3 regions of the Parabacteroides chongii genome follow, and region 1 is predicted to be linked to each of the others. Evidence: riboswitches for the same ligand, from Rfam matches in the RefSeq annotation. Region 1 holds a riboswitch; each other region holds the start of a gene.

Region 1 (5,397 bases):
GATGTGATCTATTATACAGACGAGGCTGAGCTGGCAAAGGCAGATGCTTTATGCAATAATCCGAATGTATATAAAGTTGCGGTAAGTACAAATCCTGATTCACCTTTGTTACAGGTTCATCCTGCAGGTGATGGCGTAGGATACTATTTGGCATGGCGTACCAATGAAGATCATCTTAAAGTTTGGGGATCAAAGCAATATTTATATCCTATTCCTAGAGCAGCATTAAATCTAAATCCGAATCTCGGTCAGAATCCAGGATGGGAAAATGGTGCCACCAATGATGGAAACTAAAAAGTAGAGATCTTTTAGTTTTTATAAAAGGAAGCTGTGTCAAAAGTGATCATTCTGTTCTCTTGTACTTGTGTACAACGTTGATATACAATATTCGGGGTGAAATGGTGGGTCGATTCCGCCATAAAAGAATGTACTTTTGCCACAGTTCCTGTTTGATATTTATAAGATTATTGAACAACCATAATATTTCATATATGGAAAAGAAAAAAATAATAACCAAAACGAAAAATAGACTTTATTATGATGGTTATCATCTTTCTCGACGGGATTTTTTGACAAAAAGCATTACATGTATTGGAGCTCTTAGTGCTTTTTCGAGTTTTACAATGTTTACGACTAGTAGTTGTGTGTCCGGGCATAGTCTGCATACAAGTGATTCTGTCGTGGCAGCGGATAATCTTCTGAAAAGAGTTGTTCCAGAACTTGTAGACAAAGTTCGGTTTGAAGAAATTCCTTCTGATAATGATTTAGATGTTTTCGAACTGCAAAGTGATGATGAAATCCTCGTGATTCGTGGCAACAACGGCGTTTCGATGGCTTCGGGACTAAACTGGTATTTGAAACATTACTGTCATTGTCAGATCACTTTTCGTGATCGACAACTGAACATACCAGATCTGTTACCCCAAATAGCAGAAGTCGTAAGGATTGTATCTCTGTATCAATACCGTTATTATTTTAATTATTGCACATTTGCTTATACATTGGCATGGTGGGATTGGAACGATTGGGAATGGATGATTGATCTGATGGCTCTTTACGGTATTAATGTTCCTTTAGCGGTGACTGGTCAGGAAGGTATTTGGCGGAATGTTGGAAAACGTCTAGGTTTATCAGAGGAACAGATGCAGGATTTCTATGTTGGACCCGGTTATTTGCCATTTGGTTGGATGGGGTGTCTCGACCGCTGGGCAGGACCGCTTCCTAATTCGTGGATCGATGATCATATTGAACTTCAAAAGAAAATTCTCAAACGGGAACGTGAACTTGGAATGACCCCCGTTTTACAGGGATTTAGTGGACACGTCCCGCGTAAATTGAAAGACGTTGATAAAAATGCTAAGCTGGTCAAACTATCTCCATGGGTTAATTTTGAACCGACTTATTTTGTTGATCCTGCTGATCCGTATTTTATTGAAATTGGAAAAATATTTCTCGAAGAGCAAACGAAACTTTTCGGAACTAATCATCTTTATGCTTCGGATCCATTTATTGAAATGCCGCCCGAGAATAATGATCCCGAATTTATACGCAAAATGGGATCATCTATCTATCAATCTATGCAGTCTGTCGATTCCGAAGCTGTTTGGATGTTGCAAAGTTGGCCTTTCGTTCATTTTAATACGGAGTTTTGGCAAGCATCGCAAGCCGAGGCGTTCTTCCGGAGTGTTCCACAGGGTAAATTACTGATTCTTGACTTATATTGCGATGTGACGCCGGGCTGGCCTAAATTTGAAAATGCCTTTTTCGGTCAACCGTGGATTTGGTGTATTATCCAGAATTTCGGAGGACAGGTTAGTTTACATGGAGGGCTTGACATTATGGCCGCGGATCTGCGTAAAGCCCTTGAACAGCGAGGGAAAGCTTCGGGTAATATGGCTGGAATTGGATATGCTATGGAAGGTCTTTGCTATAATCCTGTTATTGACGAGTTTCAATCGGATATGATTTGGCGTACTTCCATTCCTGATATCACGGAGTGGCTTAGTGGATTTGTTAAACGGCGTTATGGGAAAGACTTTCTTAAAGCTCGGGAAGTTTGGGGTAAATTACATCAAACAGTTTATCAGCAGAATCAGAATCATGGAAATATCCTACAGGCCCAACCGTCATTTACTTATAAGGCTGCAAAACCTGATAAGACTTTCGCATTGATTTGGAAATCTTTTTTAGATATCTCAGATGAAGTAGGTAAAGAGAAAACTTATCAATTCGATATTGTGAACGTGACACGGCATGCATTAGGTTTATTAGCGCCTCTTTATTATGGAAAACTTATTACAGCCTATCTAAATAAAGATCGAGATGCTTTGAAAGCTGCTTATGAAAAGATGGATGAATTAATAAACGATATCGATCGGCAATTGGCTACTAATTCAGAGTTTTTGTTGGGGGCATGGCTTGAAAGAGCAAAACGCTGGGGACACACACAAGATGAGAAAAAACAATATGAATGGAATGCCCGTAAAATTATTTCAGTTTGGGCATTTGATGGTGAACTTAATGATTATGCAGCTAAACAATGGTCAGGAATGATGCGTGATTATTACGGGCGTAGATGGAGACATTTTTATAACTCGATAGACAAATCATTAGCTGACGGTACGAAATGGGATAGTCGTCATTATACGGATGATCTCTTACGGTTACAAGAAGATTGGACGAGGGAGACAACTGTTTTTCCTGCTCATATAAGTGCTGAAGACCCGGTTGTTGTTGCAAAATCTCTTTACGAAAAATATGCTGGTGAATTTGAAGTCCCTTTGAATATCCCGAAATTCAAGATGATGGATGGAGTTCCAGCGCTGCTTACAGAGTAAAAAATCAATGCAGTTCTATAGATTCGGTAAATATTGTTGCTACTGACAGAGCAGTTAACAGTAGACAGAGGGTAGGGAGGGTGGGTGACCATAGTTGAAGCGTAGCGTGTCATGTAAAAAAATAATCCAGATTAAATATCTTCCGTAAAGAATAATTACATATATTTGTTTAATCTCTATTATTATTTTATTGCCCATTGCCTGAACTGTACACCTCTTTTGCAAGAAACCCTGTAACCGACCGAAATGATCATGGCAAGGTAGTAAAAATCAATGTATCGATTAACCTTTCTATTACCTTCCTGACGAACTACTCGAATTTTTATTATTTACAGGTAAATCAGATGTTTAATGTAAAAGTACGATAAACATTTCGATAATCAGTCAGAAAAGAAGGCGGATATTGATTAGTGCCCAGACCCACAATTATAGAAAAGTGGCAGGTCGGATAATAGGGATTTCCGATATATTTAGTACTTTTGCCATCGAATTATGGTGTAACGGCTTAGTTTCCACTATCCGTTAGTAAAAGGGAATCCGGTGCGAATCCGGAACTGTACCCGTAGCTGTAAGTTCTGTAACCCCGGCAAATCTTGTTGCCACTGACTGCAAAGTTGGGAAGGCGGCCGATCATGGGAGAACGAGCCAGAAAACCTGCCATCATTCTGTTGATGCGATACCTCGGGTAAGGTATTGATAGACCTGAAGATATGCGAACATTATATGTTAAAATGATTGTATGCCTGTTTGGTATACTTCTGTGTGTGCCTGCTGTGTATGCACAGACAATTGATACGACTGCTTATCACCAGCTGAAAGGTGTCGAAGTGGTGGAGAAGGCGCGTCCGTCCACTACCCGCGAAGCGGCTCCTTTGCAGGTGATGGATCGTGCCGGCATCGAACGGTTGGGGATACAGGACTTGTCGGAAGCGGTAAAACGTTTCTCCGGTGCTACCGTAAAGGATTACGGTGGGATAGGAGGACTGAAGACTGTTTCTGTGCGCAGCCTGGGTGCACAACATACAGCCGTCAGCTATGATGGCGTGACGATAACGGATGCCCAGAGCGGACAGGTCGATATCAGCCGCTTCTCACTGGATAATGTAGAAATGGTTTCACTTTCGATCGGACAGACCGACGATATTTTCCAGACAGCCCGGATGTATGCATCGGCGGGGGCGTTGAGTGTGAAGACTAGTTCTCCGGACTTTACATCTTCTCCTTTCCATTTGAAAGCTCAATTGAAAGCGGGGTCATTCGGTCTCGTGAATCCTTATTTACGTTATGAGCAGAAGTTCGGTAAAAAATGGTATGCCTCCTGGCATGGCGATTATTTGCGGGCTGATGGTAATTATCCGTTTACCTTAGTGAACGGTGACTTGGTAGAAAAGAAGAAAAGAAATAACAGTGATATCGAATCCTGGCGTACAGAACTTAATTTTGCAGGTGATTTGGGAAAAGCCGGTACGCTGTCGATGAAAGGATATTATTTTGATTCCCACAGAGGACTGCCAGGGTCTGTAATTCTCTACAATGATTATTCAGGTGAACGCTTGTGGGATCGGAATGCCTTTGCACAAGCTCGTTATGAGAATCGTATAACTGAAAAGTTCGCTTTGCAGGCACAGGCCAAATATAATTACTCCTGGATGCGCCATTTGGATGTTGATAATAAGTATGAGTCGGGAAGACAGGATGACCGGTATACACAAAAGGAATATTATCTTTCCGTATCCGGTTTATATTCGCTGACAGATCATCTTTCGTTTTCTTTGGCTGAAGATTATTTCATCAATACATTGGATAATACCATTCCGGAATGTCCTTTCCCAAAAAGATATACTTCTTTAACGGCTTTGGCCGCCCAATATAAAGATACAAGATTGACTGCTACAGCCAGTTTATTGGGAACTTATATAACCGAGAAAGTAGAAAGAGGCGACAAGCCGTCTGACCGTAAACGATTATCACCGGCAGTCAGTTTATCATGGAGGGTTATGCCTGAATATAATTTCCGTTTACGAGCTTCTTATAAAGATATATTCCGTGTTCCGACTTTTAATGACCTGTATTATCTGCGGATGGGAAATACCAATTTGAAACCGGAGCGTGCAACTCAATATAACCTGGGAATGACCTGGAGTGGTTCGTTACCTTTTATTAATTATCTGAATGCATTTGTGGATGGTTATTATAATCGTGTGAGTGATAAGATCGTTGCCATACCGACTATGTTCATCTGGAAAATGATGAATATGGGGGAAGTTTCAATCGGGGGAATTGATGTCAACTTGTCGGCAGAGGTTCCTTTATGGAAAAATATTTCTTTATCCGGACAAGCTTCTTATTCCTGGCAACATGCGATAGATATAACAGACGGGACTGAGAAGAATTATCGGGATCAAATACCTTATACTCCACGGCATTCAGGAAATGTATCTGTGGCATTCCAAATGCCCTGGGTCAATGTGTCTTATTTATTGACCGTGGTAGGAGACCGCTATGCAAGTCCCCAAAATATAGGAAGGAATCTGATAGATCGTTATGCGGAACAAACGAT
Region 2 (5,397 bases), 430 kb from region 1:
GGTTGATCCAGATCTGACGGATTTCGGGGAAGTCACCCAGAGCTTTGATGTTACATCCGTTTTCGATACCGTGGTCGGCATCAGCCTGATCACTCGGGTGCGTTTCAGTCTGGTCTACCTTGAAGCCCATGTTTTGCAGTTTCAGACGCCAGCAGCTGTCCGACTGAGGAGCGGCATTGCTTGAGTCTTCACCTTCTTCCAGACCCCAAAGGTCGTTGTGAGCGTGGTCACCGGCGATAGACATGAACGGAGCCAGGAATACGGTTACTTCTTCCGGTTTCAGATTGTTTGTTTTGCAATAGTTCATCAACTTAGAGTAGATACATTCCGGGTTGGGAGTATCCAAAGGCTGTCCAGTTTCTTCGTTCAACGGCCAGAACAACATCTTACCATAGTCAACAGTACCTACGAATACGTTGTCAAATTCCGTTTTGGCCTGCATGGCTTCTTCGGTGTCAACATATTTTTGGTTGGCATTGTAGTTGTCGTCCGGATTACCATGTCCCATCAATAATAAGACATTATGCTTGTCTGCTAATGATGTTTTGTAATGGTTGTACAAAGTCGTTGCAACTGCCTCCGTGTCATCGTCAGTAGAAAGCAGGTTGGCGCTTCTCAGGACGTTTACACTGGGATAGTCGCGTATCATGAAGTCCTTTTTTACAGTACCGTTCATAACGGCAAGATATTCTTCACCCGGGATAACGTGCAGAGACTGTACGGCAATTTTCGGGTATCCGGCTTCGGCGAAGGCATTCAACCAAGTATCTACGTGGTAGAAAGCGCTGTCGCGTGTAGCTTCCAGACGGCCGATGCAAGTGTTTGAAGAGAAAGACAGATAAACGTCTGCATCGGGGAAAGCGGCCTTAAATTCATCAACAATATCGTCGTAGATGTGAGTTGCTTCGTTGTAGGTACTTCCGAAAGAGCAGAGAAGGATAGCTGTATCCTTGCTTTTTACTGATTTTACATACTCTTCGGCGGGGTTCTGTGTGCTTTCCACATCGTCGTCGTCACTACAAGAAGTGAATCCTACGCTTGTTGCCGTCATTAAAGCGGCTGCCATAAGGCAATACTTAAACTTGTTCATACTTATAAAATTTAAAAAGATGTTGACCTATTTGTTCTTGTTGTGGAATTTCACCGTGATGGATGCATAGAAATTGCGTCCGGGGCTGGTCGTTCCACGATTGCGTCCGAAAGGAGTGCGGTCGATATAATTGAAGATATTGTCTACACCGACATTTCCCGTCAGGTCCCAATGTTTGAGTTTCAGGAAAGAGTGGCTTGTGTTGATGCGCCAGATGTTGTATCCGTCTGCATTATTGTCCGACATATAGAAGCGCTTGGACTGATATTTTCCGTATACCCCGATGCCCAGTCGATAACGCTTCCAGGTATGCTTCCAGGTCGCGTTGAGCGTAGCATTGTGATGGGAAGTGGCGTCGATGGGGATATATTGCATGTAGCGCGTGTCGTATTCATCTTCTACATACAATGCCTTTGCGTCGGTGTAGCTGTATCCGCCACCCAGGGAAAGAGCCTTGGTGATGTTGTAGGTAAATGAGATGTCGGCGCCGTACACTCTGGCTTTCGACAGGTTCTTGTATTGCTTTGTTTCCTCTACTTCCTGTAGCTTGTTTTCGGCAGAGGTCGGGACTGTAGTCAGGGCAATCATGTTACGGATTGCGTTATGATAACCCGTAACGCTGATTTGAAACTTATTGATGATGTATTCAGCACCCAGCGAAACATATTGCGAGGTCTGCGGCTTCAGGTCGCTGTTGCCGTAATAGGCTTTTAATTTGCCCATCATGGTGCCGATATAGTCGTAATATAGCTCCTGCGTGGTGGGGGCTTTGAAGCCGAGCGACCAGGTTCCGCGCAGGTTGAAGTCGTTCAGTTTATAGAGAGCGGACACTTTGGGGGTTAGCTTGGCTGCGAACTCTTTATGATATACTCCTCGCAGGCCGGCTGTCACGATGAAGCGGTCTGTCAGGAGCCATTCGTCTTGTGCATAGGCAGAAAGCGTATAGACGGAGGCTGAGGTGCGGTTGTCCATATGATGCGGCGATTCGAGGTTTTCCCACAGATATTCCAAACCGGTATTCAACGTATGGTTATCACCGAAATAGAAAACGCCTTTTGCCTGTCCGGTCAGTTGCTTTTGTATCTTTTGTTTGAGGCGTTGTCCGGCGTAGAAGGTCACGCGCTTACCGTCGATGAAATAGTCGGTATAAGCATTGTGCGTGTAGTCGTAGAAATAGCCGAACCGGCCGTAATCGACATCAAAAGCCAGATAGTTCCGTCCTTTCATATTCCATTTGGCTCCTCCTGCGAATGTATAGTTTCGATAATAATAATTGTAAGGATAATATTTATAGGCTCCGAACGTACGGTACATCCAACGTTCGTAATGTGAACCTTCAGCTGTCAGTTCCAGTTTGTCGTTGACCTTATATGACAGAAATTCGTTGATTGTATAATTATCGGAACGGTTGACTGTCTTGCTGACTGAACCGGACTTGAGCTGGTGCTGGTCCCATTCCTTGTCTGTGTTTCTCCATCCGTCCGTATGCTTGTAGCTGAAAGAAGTAGTCGAATTTAGCTTGCCGATTTGAATGCCGACCGTATTGTTCTGGCGGATGTCTCCATATTCACCGACACGGGTTGTGTTGGAGACGTTCACCGCTTCCCTGTTTCGTTTGGTGATAATGTTGATGACACCTGCGATGGCGTCGCTTCCATATAAAGAAGAAGAGGCCCCTTTTACAATCTCGACGCGTTCGATGTCGGCAATATTGATCCGGTTCAGATCCTTCTGGCCGCCTACATCCCCGTTCATGCGTTTTCCGTTTATAAGGATCAGAATATAGTCGTTGTCAAGACCATTCATCTGCAAGTGTCCGCCCATATCGCCTTCATTGAAGGTTAGCGAAGGGCAAAGGCCGCCCAGCAGGTCTTCCATGCTGCGGGCCTGGTATTGTTCCAGCGCTTTGCTGGTAATGACCTCTGTCTGTACGGGGGCATCTTTCAGATAATGCTCGGTGCCGGTACCGGTTATGACGACTTCGTCCAACTGTACCGTCAGTTCTTTCCCGTCTTTACTCAGGATACTTTGCGCATAGGCAGATTGCATGCTACATAGTAGAATGAAAGCCGATAGCAGATACTTCATATCGTGTTTTATTTAGTTTAATAAATAAAACATCAAGTTTCTCTTTTTTAAAAGAAATGTCACAAAAGCTTTTACGTGGGTGAACGTATAATCGAATGGACACAGACTTCTGAACCTGGAAGCTTGGTGTTTATTATAAATAAATTTAGCAGGTATTCTGGCTTTCCTCTGGTTAGAAACCTTCCCATTTCGATTATTGAAACAGTGGCATTAGAACTTCTAACCAACATAATGAGGATTTACAGCTGCAGGTACAGCTCCGGATTTACACCGGATTCCCTTGAATCAGTCTGCGAAACAAACCGATTACTAAATCACGAGTGCAAAGATACTACATTATTTTATTATATGATTCTTTTACTAAAAAAATGTAGTATCTATGTCCTTGATTTCTATTTGTTTTACTTTTTAAATTTCACAGCCAGACTAATGTAAACAGCCCGTCCGGGGTTTATCGTGGAGAAATTACTGTTCCAGGGGCGGTCGTCGCGGTTGTTAAATAAGTTTTCGATACCGATTCCCGGTTCCAGGATAAATGCGTCCAGGTTGAATGAGTGGCGGGTGTTCAAATCCCATTGCTGGTATTTTGGGGCGTAGCCGTATGTGCTGGAATAGCGTTCGCCCTGGATATGTCCGCTCAGGTTTACATTCAGGTGGTAGTTGTTCCAGTCATGATCCCAACGCGCATGTATATTGGCAGCATTCTTTACGCTTTTATCGACAGGGGTAATTACGACAATATCAGCTCCGGTTTTGCTGTCGTGTTCCAATGTCTTTGCTTCGCTGTCTGTGTAGATATAACCTCCGCCTACGGTGAATCCGGCTCCTGCGTAGATATTTGCGTTTACACTGATCCCTTTGATTTTAGCCCGGTTCACATTGTCGCGCTGGCGGATGGTAGAGAATTTCTCATGCAGCTCATCCAGTCCCATCTGGTGAATCTCTTCATCGCTTAATACGCGGTAATCGATCATGTCTTTAATATCGTTGTAGAATCCGGTGGCCGATATTGAAAAACGTGAGCATGTATATTCGCCGTTCAGTGAAAAGAAATTACTCTTTTCCGGTTTCAGGTCGGGGTTTCCAACCGTATAACGGTTTGAAGTTTTCGACTCGTCCGTTGCGTATAGTTGGGACAATGTAGGCGAACGGAAGCCTGTTGCGTACGATGCACGGAAATTAAATCCTTTGAGTTTGTACATAAGGGCGACATTCGGAGTGGCATAGTTTTTAAAATTCTCATTGTAGAGATAGCGCACGCCCAAGACTGCCTGTAGGTTTCTTAGTATCGTAATTTCATCCTGTGCAAAAAGTGCAATCGTGTACATGCTCTTGAAGCTGATGTTATCCGATTGGCTTCTGAAGTTTTCATTGATATACTCGATACCTGTGGATACTTTATTCCACGTGTTAGGTTTGAAAATACCTTTTACGGTTGCATCGTAATAAGTCGTTTCTTTACGGGTTTCTTTATCGCCTCGCTTGAAATCACCGGTTTTGAGGAAATAGTCATATTTTGAGGTGTAATTGTCGGCAAAGAAGTCGGCATCGATGTAAGCGGATTTGTTGATCATATATTTGGCACCGGCACCATAGGTGTAGGTTTCATGCGCCATGTTATAGGTATAGGCCTGTGTCTCTTCATAGATCGGGTTGCCGTTTTCGTCTTTCTTTTTTCCTTTCTTAAAATACGTAGCTGTTTCCGGTCGGCGTGTGTTATAGTCATAGTAATTACCACGTACGTAGAAAGATAAGCGGTCGGTTGCATTGTAAGCAAAACGTTGGCTGATATTGTCGGAGAGGAATCCGGTAGACATCGGGCGGCCTGTTTTATAACCGTTTTCGTCGAGATCATTCACTTGCCAGTTATCCGCTTCCCTACGCTGGTATGAAGTATAAGATGAAAATTTACCGGCATTTACGTCTACATTTATATTTTCGCTGAACCGTCCTTTACTGGTATAATGGGTGTAGTTGGATACATTCACTGCATTCTTGGTATCATCTGTAATAATATTGATAACGCCGCCGATTGCATCGCTGCCGTAAAGGGCGGAAGCTGCCCCGCTCAGGATTTCGATACGCTTTATATTGGCGATATTGATACGTGTATAACGGTCGTCACCGGTCAGGCGTTTACCGTTTTCCAGCAGTAGCATATAGTCTTCGTTCATGCCGTTCAGGCTCAGTGTCGTTCCCATTCCGTTTGTCATGGTTGT
Region 3 (5,397 bases), 1.9 Mb from region 1:
CAACAAAAGTATATTATTTTTAATTAAATAACAAAATGATAGTATGAAAGGTTGTGAAGCTGGATAACTACGTGTTATTTGTGTTATATTGATAAAAGTTACTAAAAATAGAGTAAAAATGACTGTTTGGTAAGTAAAGTTCGCGTTTTTCGTGTTATTTGTAATCTTCAGTTGACAATATCGGCGCATTTAGACAGCTTCTGTCTTAAAGTATTTTAAAATATGGATTAAAGATTGCTGTATATGATAATTTGTCTAATTTTGCATTGTCACGATAACAAAATGAAGCTGACAGCAAGTTTATGGTGATAAAAAGAAAGTGTATAACAATTTTAAAAACTTCGGTTTATGTAATTAAGGAGATTTGATTATGACAACAATGAGATTTAGTATGGCAGGGGTAGCCGCAAGAGAAGCAGAAACAGGATCATGGTTAAGAACAATTGCAGATTGTTTGGGGATCCGTATGTTTTCGAAGATGAGTCCTTCGGTAAGTACAAGTAATGTTGGTTGGGATACCACCAAACAGAAAGAAATTCAGGATCTTCATCACTATGCCGTCTGTAACTTGATCCCAAAGGCTGGAATTTATCAGATGAATCTGCTTGAATCGCTGGCGCAGTCGGCTTCCATCTATTCACCGGAAGAAGTGGAGTCTCTTTATACTGAAACGAATAAAAAGATAGAGGAGATCAGCTGTCATATTTCAGGGGTGTTGGTAAGTGCACGGGAGTTGTGCAAGTCGGGACACCAGAACTGGGAGTCGGTTCAGTCGCTTCGCTATCATATGAACCGCCTGAGCGGTATTATAGAATCTGCCTAGTTTTTGCAAAACAATATCGGAATAGATCGTATCTGTGAATATCCCCTTCATTTCCGGATGCTGTCAAGCCTCCGGATTATGGAGGGGATTATTGTATGATCATCAGTGAGAAATAGGGGTACACTTTATCAGCTATGACTTTTCTGTCGGACGTGTAATATTCTTTCTCTGTCCCCACATTTTCAAAGTAATGGAACTGTGTCTGCGGATGCTTGCGGATACATTCGTGTACGGCATCTACGCATTGTGACAGTTTCATGATGACGATAACATATCCGGCGTTTATCTTTTCGCTCAGTTCTGCGGCAGAAGGTGTACCGGGAATGACAACGATTTGCTCTTCCTGTTTGACGATATGCAAGCCTGCCAAAGCTCCGGCAGCAATGAAAGCCGGAATACCGGCAATGCGTTGTACGGCAATCCCTGCACCTGTAAATTTATCGTATAGGTATTGTATGGACGAATAAAATCCGGCATCGCCTTCGGCAACGATAACGATCTGTTTGCCTTCCACATATTGGGTTGCAGCTTCGTTGTAGAGGGTATCGTAGACTTTCCAGGCCTCCGTACGGTCTTTGCTCATGGGGAGTATAAAGCAGTGGATAGCCGTTTCATTTATCTCCAGGGCGCGTACGATATCAGCGGCACGTGAAATGCTCTCGCGTTGTCTGTTGCGGGTGGCGGGACAGTAGATAATATCTGCTTTCTGGAGTTGGCGGAGACCTTTCACCGTGATAAGTTCCGGTTCGCCGGGACCTAATGATACAAAACTGATCGGATAAGTCATTTTATTCTTGTTCTTTTATTTGGGATGCAAATGTGCTGAAAATAGTGTAAAGTTGCAAACTTCTTATTACTTTTGCGCTCGAAATCGGTTCTGTAAAACTCCTGTCCATGGAGACAGATTAAAAGGGAACCGGGTGTAAATCCCGGACAGTCCACGCTGCTGTGAAGCTTTATAAACATCCTGATAATACCTTTTGCCACTGGTCTTTGCGATCGGGAAGGCATTCGGGATGGAAGTAAGTCAGAAGACCTGCCATTTTTTTGCATAACGATTGTCCTCGTGGGTTTGGACGGTTTGTGTCGGATAAAAACAAATAGAATATGAATAAGTATTTAGTCGGTGGCTGCCTGTTAGCGTTAATGGCTACATCGTGCGCATCGAAAGGAAATCAGCAGGAGAAAGAGAATGCATCGTCGCAACAAACGATTACGACGGATAGGATGGTCCAGGTTAAACCTGAATATGCCGAAGGTTTTCAGTTGACCTATGCCGACGGTTATGTCCTGGTAGATATACATGACCCGCAGAATGAAGAAAGCACGCATTTCCTGTATGCATTGGTTCCCCGCGGGACGAAGCCGGAAGGTCTTCCTGCTGATTATACGGTGATCGAAACACCTGTGCGCAGTGCCATTTGTATGACCTCCCTGCAGCTCTCCAATTTCATTAAGTTGGGAGCGGAGGATAAGGTGGTCGGTATCACGAGTACGCGCCATCTGTTTAATAAGACTATCAATGAACAGTTGAAGGAAGGAAAGACAGCGAAGATCGGGATCGAAGGTAATTTCGATAATGAGGTGATTATGAGTATCAATCCCGACCTGATCCTGATCTCTCCCTTTAAACGTGGCGGATACGAGACGATGAAAGATGTCGGTATCCCTCTGATTCCTCATCTGGGATATAAAGAAATGACACCGCTGGGACAGGCTGAATGGATTAAGTTTGTCGGTCTGTTACTTGGGATGGAGCAGGAAGCCAATGATAAATTCTCAGCTATAGAAAACCGCTACAACGAACTGAAAGAGCTGACTGCCGAAGGTAAAGTGCAGAGACGTCCTATCGTGTTCAGTGGCGAAATACATGGTGGTAACTGGTATGCGGTAGGAGGGAAGAGCTTCCTTGCACAGCTTTTCAAAGATGCCGGCGCTGATTACTTTTTGAAAGACGACGATCGCTCCGGCGGTGTGACACTCGACTTCGAGACGGTTTATAACCAGGCGGATGAAGCCGATTACTGGCGTATCGTAAACAGCTATCCGGGAACATATACTTATAAATCACTGAAAGATCAGGATCCCCGTTATGCAGACTTCCGTGCCTTCAAGGAAAAAGGAGTGATCTACTGTAATATGCGGGAGAAACCTTTTTACGAAAGTATGCCGACCGAGCCGGAAGTGCTGCTGGCCGACCTACTGCATATCTTTCATCCGAGCCTGTTACCCAACCATACTCCTGCCTATTATGATTTGCTTAAATAGTTTTTTTGCGCAGACAGCCTGCGCCGACCGATGCATGCAGCATGAGCGCCCCGTCTCACACATCGTGAGCGCCTCGGCTCATGCAACCTGCGGGCCTCGGCTCATACAACATGAGCCGAAGCGCTCATGCGACGTGAGCAAAAGAACGATTAAAATAACAATAGAATGAAATACTCAAACTCTCTTCTGATGTTTCTGATCTTTGTCTCCATCGTGGTTCTGCTGTTTCTGAACCTGGTGCTGGGATCGGTATCCATTCCCTTCCATTCGGTTTGGAATATCATCTGCGGCAATGGTGACGAACCGGTCACCTGGCAGAATATTATTTGGAAATCACGTTTCCCGCAGGCTTTGACGGCTTTGGTTGCCGGAGCCGGATTGGCAATCAGCGGGCTTCAGATGCAAACCGTATTCCGTAACCCTTTGGCGGGACCTTCTGTGTTGGGGATTAGCTCCGGTGCAAGTATGGGAGTCGCCTTCGTTGTCTTACTGAGCGGAAGCCTGGGTGGCGTGGCGTTGAGTAAGCTGGGCTTTATGGGGGAGATTGCCTTATCTATTGCGGCCATAGTCGGTTCCTTATCTGTCATGGCACTGATCGTTTATGTCTCGCAGAAGGTAAAAGGGAATGTGACGCTATTGATTATCGGAGTGATGATCGGCTATGTGGCAAATGCTGTGATAGGTGTGTTGAAATTCTTTAGTGTGGAAGAAGATATCCGTGCTTATGTAATCTGGGGGCTGGGAAGTTTCTCACGTGTCTCCGGTAATCAGATGATGCTTTTCGTGGCGATTATGGCTATCCTGATCCCCCTTTCGTTCCTATTAATAAAGACATTAAACCTGATGCTTCTCGGCGACGGTTATGCCCGTAACCTGGGACTGAATATCAAACGGGCACGCCTACTCGTTATCACCTCTGCCGGTGTATTGACTGCTATCGTGACCGCTTACTGTGGTCCGATCGTCTTTCTGGGACTTGCTGTTCCTCACCTTTGCCGTGCCATTTTCCAGACATCCGATCATCGCATATTGATGCCCGGTGTCTTATTTGTGGGGGCAGCCCTGGCATTGGCTTGTAACCTGATTGCACGTATGCCGGGATTCGAGGGAGCTTTGCCGGTCAACTCGGTAACCGCATTGGTCGGTGCTCCGGTCGTTGCTTCCGTATTATTCCGCAGACGTAAAAACGAACTGAACGAATGAGTATGAAAGAGGCAACTATTCAGATAAACGATCTCTCTATCGGCTATCATTCCAAGAATGATACAAAGCTGGTAGCTAGCCATATAACGACAACAATCTACAGTGGCGAATTAACCTGCCTATTGGGAGCCAATGGCGTCGGGAAGTCTACTTTATTACGTACCCTGTCCGCTTTCCAGCCTCGTATATCCGGCGAAATAGCACTACTGTCCCGCGATATACAGGACTATAGTGACAAGGAGCTTAGCACTATAGTGGGAGTGGTACTGACAGATAAGTGTGAGATCCGTAACATGACTGTCCGGGAACTGATCGGGATGGGACGTAGTCCGTACACCGGCTTTTGGGGACGGTTAGGGAAAGAAGACAAGCAGATCGTAGAAGAATCTATCTCCCTGGTCCGTATCGAGAACCTTGCTTCGCGCATGGTGCACACCCTTTCTGATGGCGAGCGGCAGAAGGTTATGATCGCCAAAGCGCTGGCGCAGGAGACACCTGTCATCTTTCTCGATGAACCGACGGCTTTTCTCGATTTCCCCAGCAAAGTCGAGATCATGCAATTGTTGCATAGTCTTACCCGTTCCACCAATAAAACGATTTTCCTTTCCACTCACGATCTCGAACTCGCCCTTCAGATAGCTGATAAGATCTGGCTGATGGATAGGGAGAAAGGGATCAGTACCGGTACGCCCGAAGACCTGGCATTGAGTGGTTCTCTGAGCGGTTTCTTTGCCCGTAAAGGGATTATCTTCGATATGGAAACCGGATTGTTCCGTATCGACAACCAATACGATAAGAAAATCCGTCTTGTCGGTGACGGCCAGAAATATGCAATGGTGCGTAAGGCTCTTTTGCGAAACGGCATTTATGCCGGTTCTGAAATAGAATCGGAGAGCTGGATCGATGTCGGTGATGCCGCAACATCTGCCATCACCCTTTATTTTTCGAACGGGCAGCAGCGACAGGTTGCTTCCATCGAAGAATTATTGTTATCTCTGTAATCTGCATGCCATTGTGTATCATTATGTAAATAGCTCAATTATTTCCAGAGATGAACGTTCGTTATTATCTCCGAATAACAAAACAAGCCCGGCCATTTTTCG

What was found. Region 1 has a riboswitch for cobalamin ahead of P3L47_RS08330 (TonB-dependent receptor plug domain-containing protein). Riboswitches for the same ligand answer to the same signal wherever they lie in the genome.
Region 2: linked by a shared signal. The riboswitch ahead of P3L47_RS06775 (TonB-dependent receptor plug domain-containing protein) and the one ahead of P3L47_RS08330 (TonB-dependent receptor plug domain-containing protein) in region 1 are both predicted to bind cobalamin.
Region 3: linked by a shared signal. The riboswitch ahead of P3L47_RS15335 (ABC transporter substrate-binding protein) and the one ahead of P3L47_RS08330 (TonB-dependent receptor plug domain-containing protein) in region 1 are both predicted to bind cobalamin.

Annotation. Positions count from the first base shown of each region.
Region 1 covers NZ_CP120849.1:2,219,269-2,224,665, forward strand. The annotation lists gene P3L47_RS08315 (RagB/SusD family nutrient uptake outer membrane protein) at 1-294, shown strand, start outside; gene P3L47_RS08320 (alpha-N-acetylglucosaminidase) at 492-2,837, shown strand; partial or broken gene rhuM (RhuM family protein) at 3,029-3,160, opposite strand; cobalamin riboswitch at 3,314-3,513, shown strand; gene P3L47_RS08330 (TonB-dependent receptor plug domain-containing protein) at 3,548-5,397, shown strand, end outside.
Region 2 covers NZ_CP120849.1:1,786,901-1,792,297, forward strand. The annotation lists gene P3L47_RS06770 (sirohydrochlorin cobaltochelatase) at 1-1,090, opposite strand, end outside; gene P3L47_RS06775 (TonB-dependent receptor plug domain-containing protein) at 1,118-3,178, opposite strand; cobalamin riboswitch at 3,309-3,507, opposite strand; gene P3L47_RS06780 (TonB-dependent receptor) at 3,580-5,397, opposite strand, start outside.
Region 3 covers NZ_CP120849.1:4,108,789-4,114,185, forward strand. The annotation lists gene P3L47_RS15325 (hypothetical protein) at 371-823, shown strand; gene cobI (precorrin-2 C(20)-methyltransferase) at 912-1,610, opposite strand; cobalamin riboswitch at 1,679-1,881, shown strand; gene P3L47_RS15335 (ABC transporter substrate-binding protein) at 1,931-3,091, shown strand; gene P3L47_RS15340 (iron ABC transporter permease) at 3,257-4,294, shown strand; gene P3L47_RS15345 (ABC transporter ATP-binding protein) at 4,297-5,295, shown strand.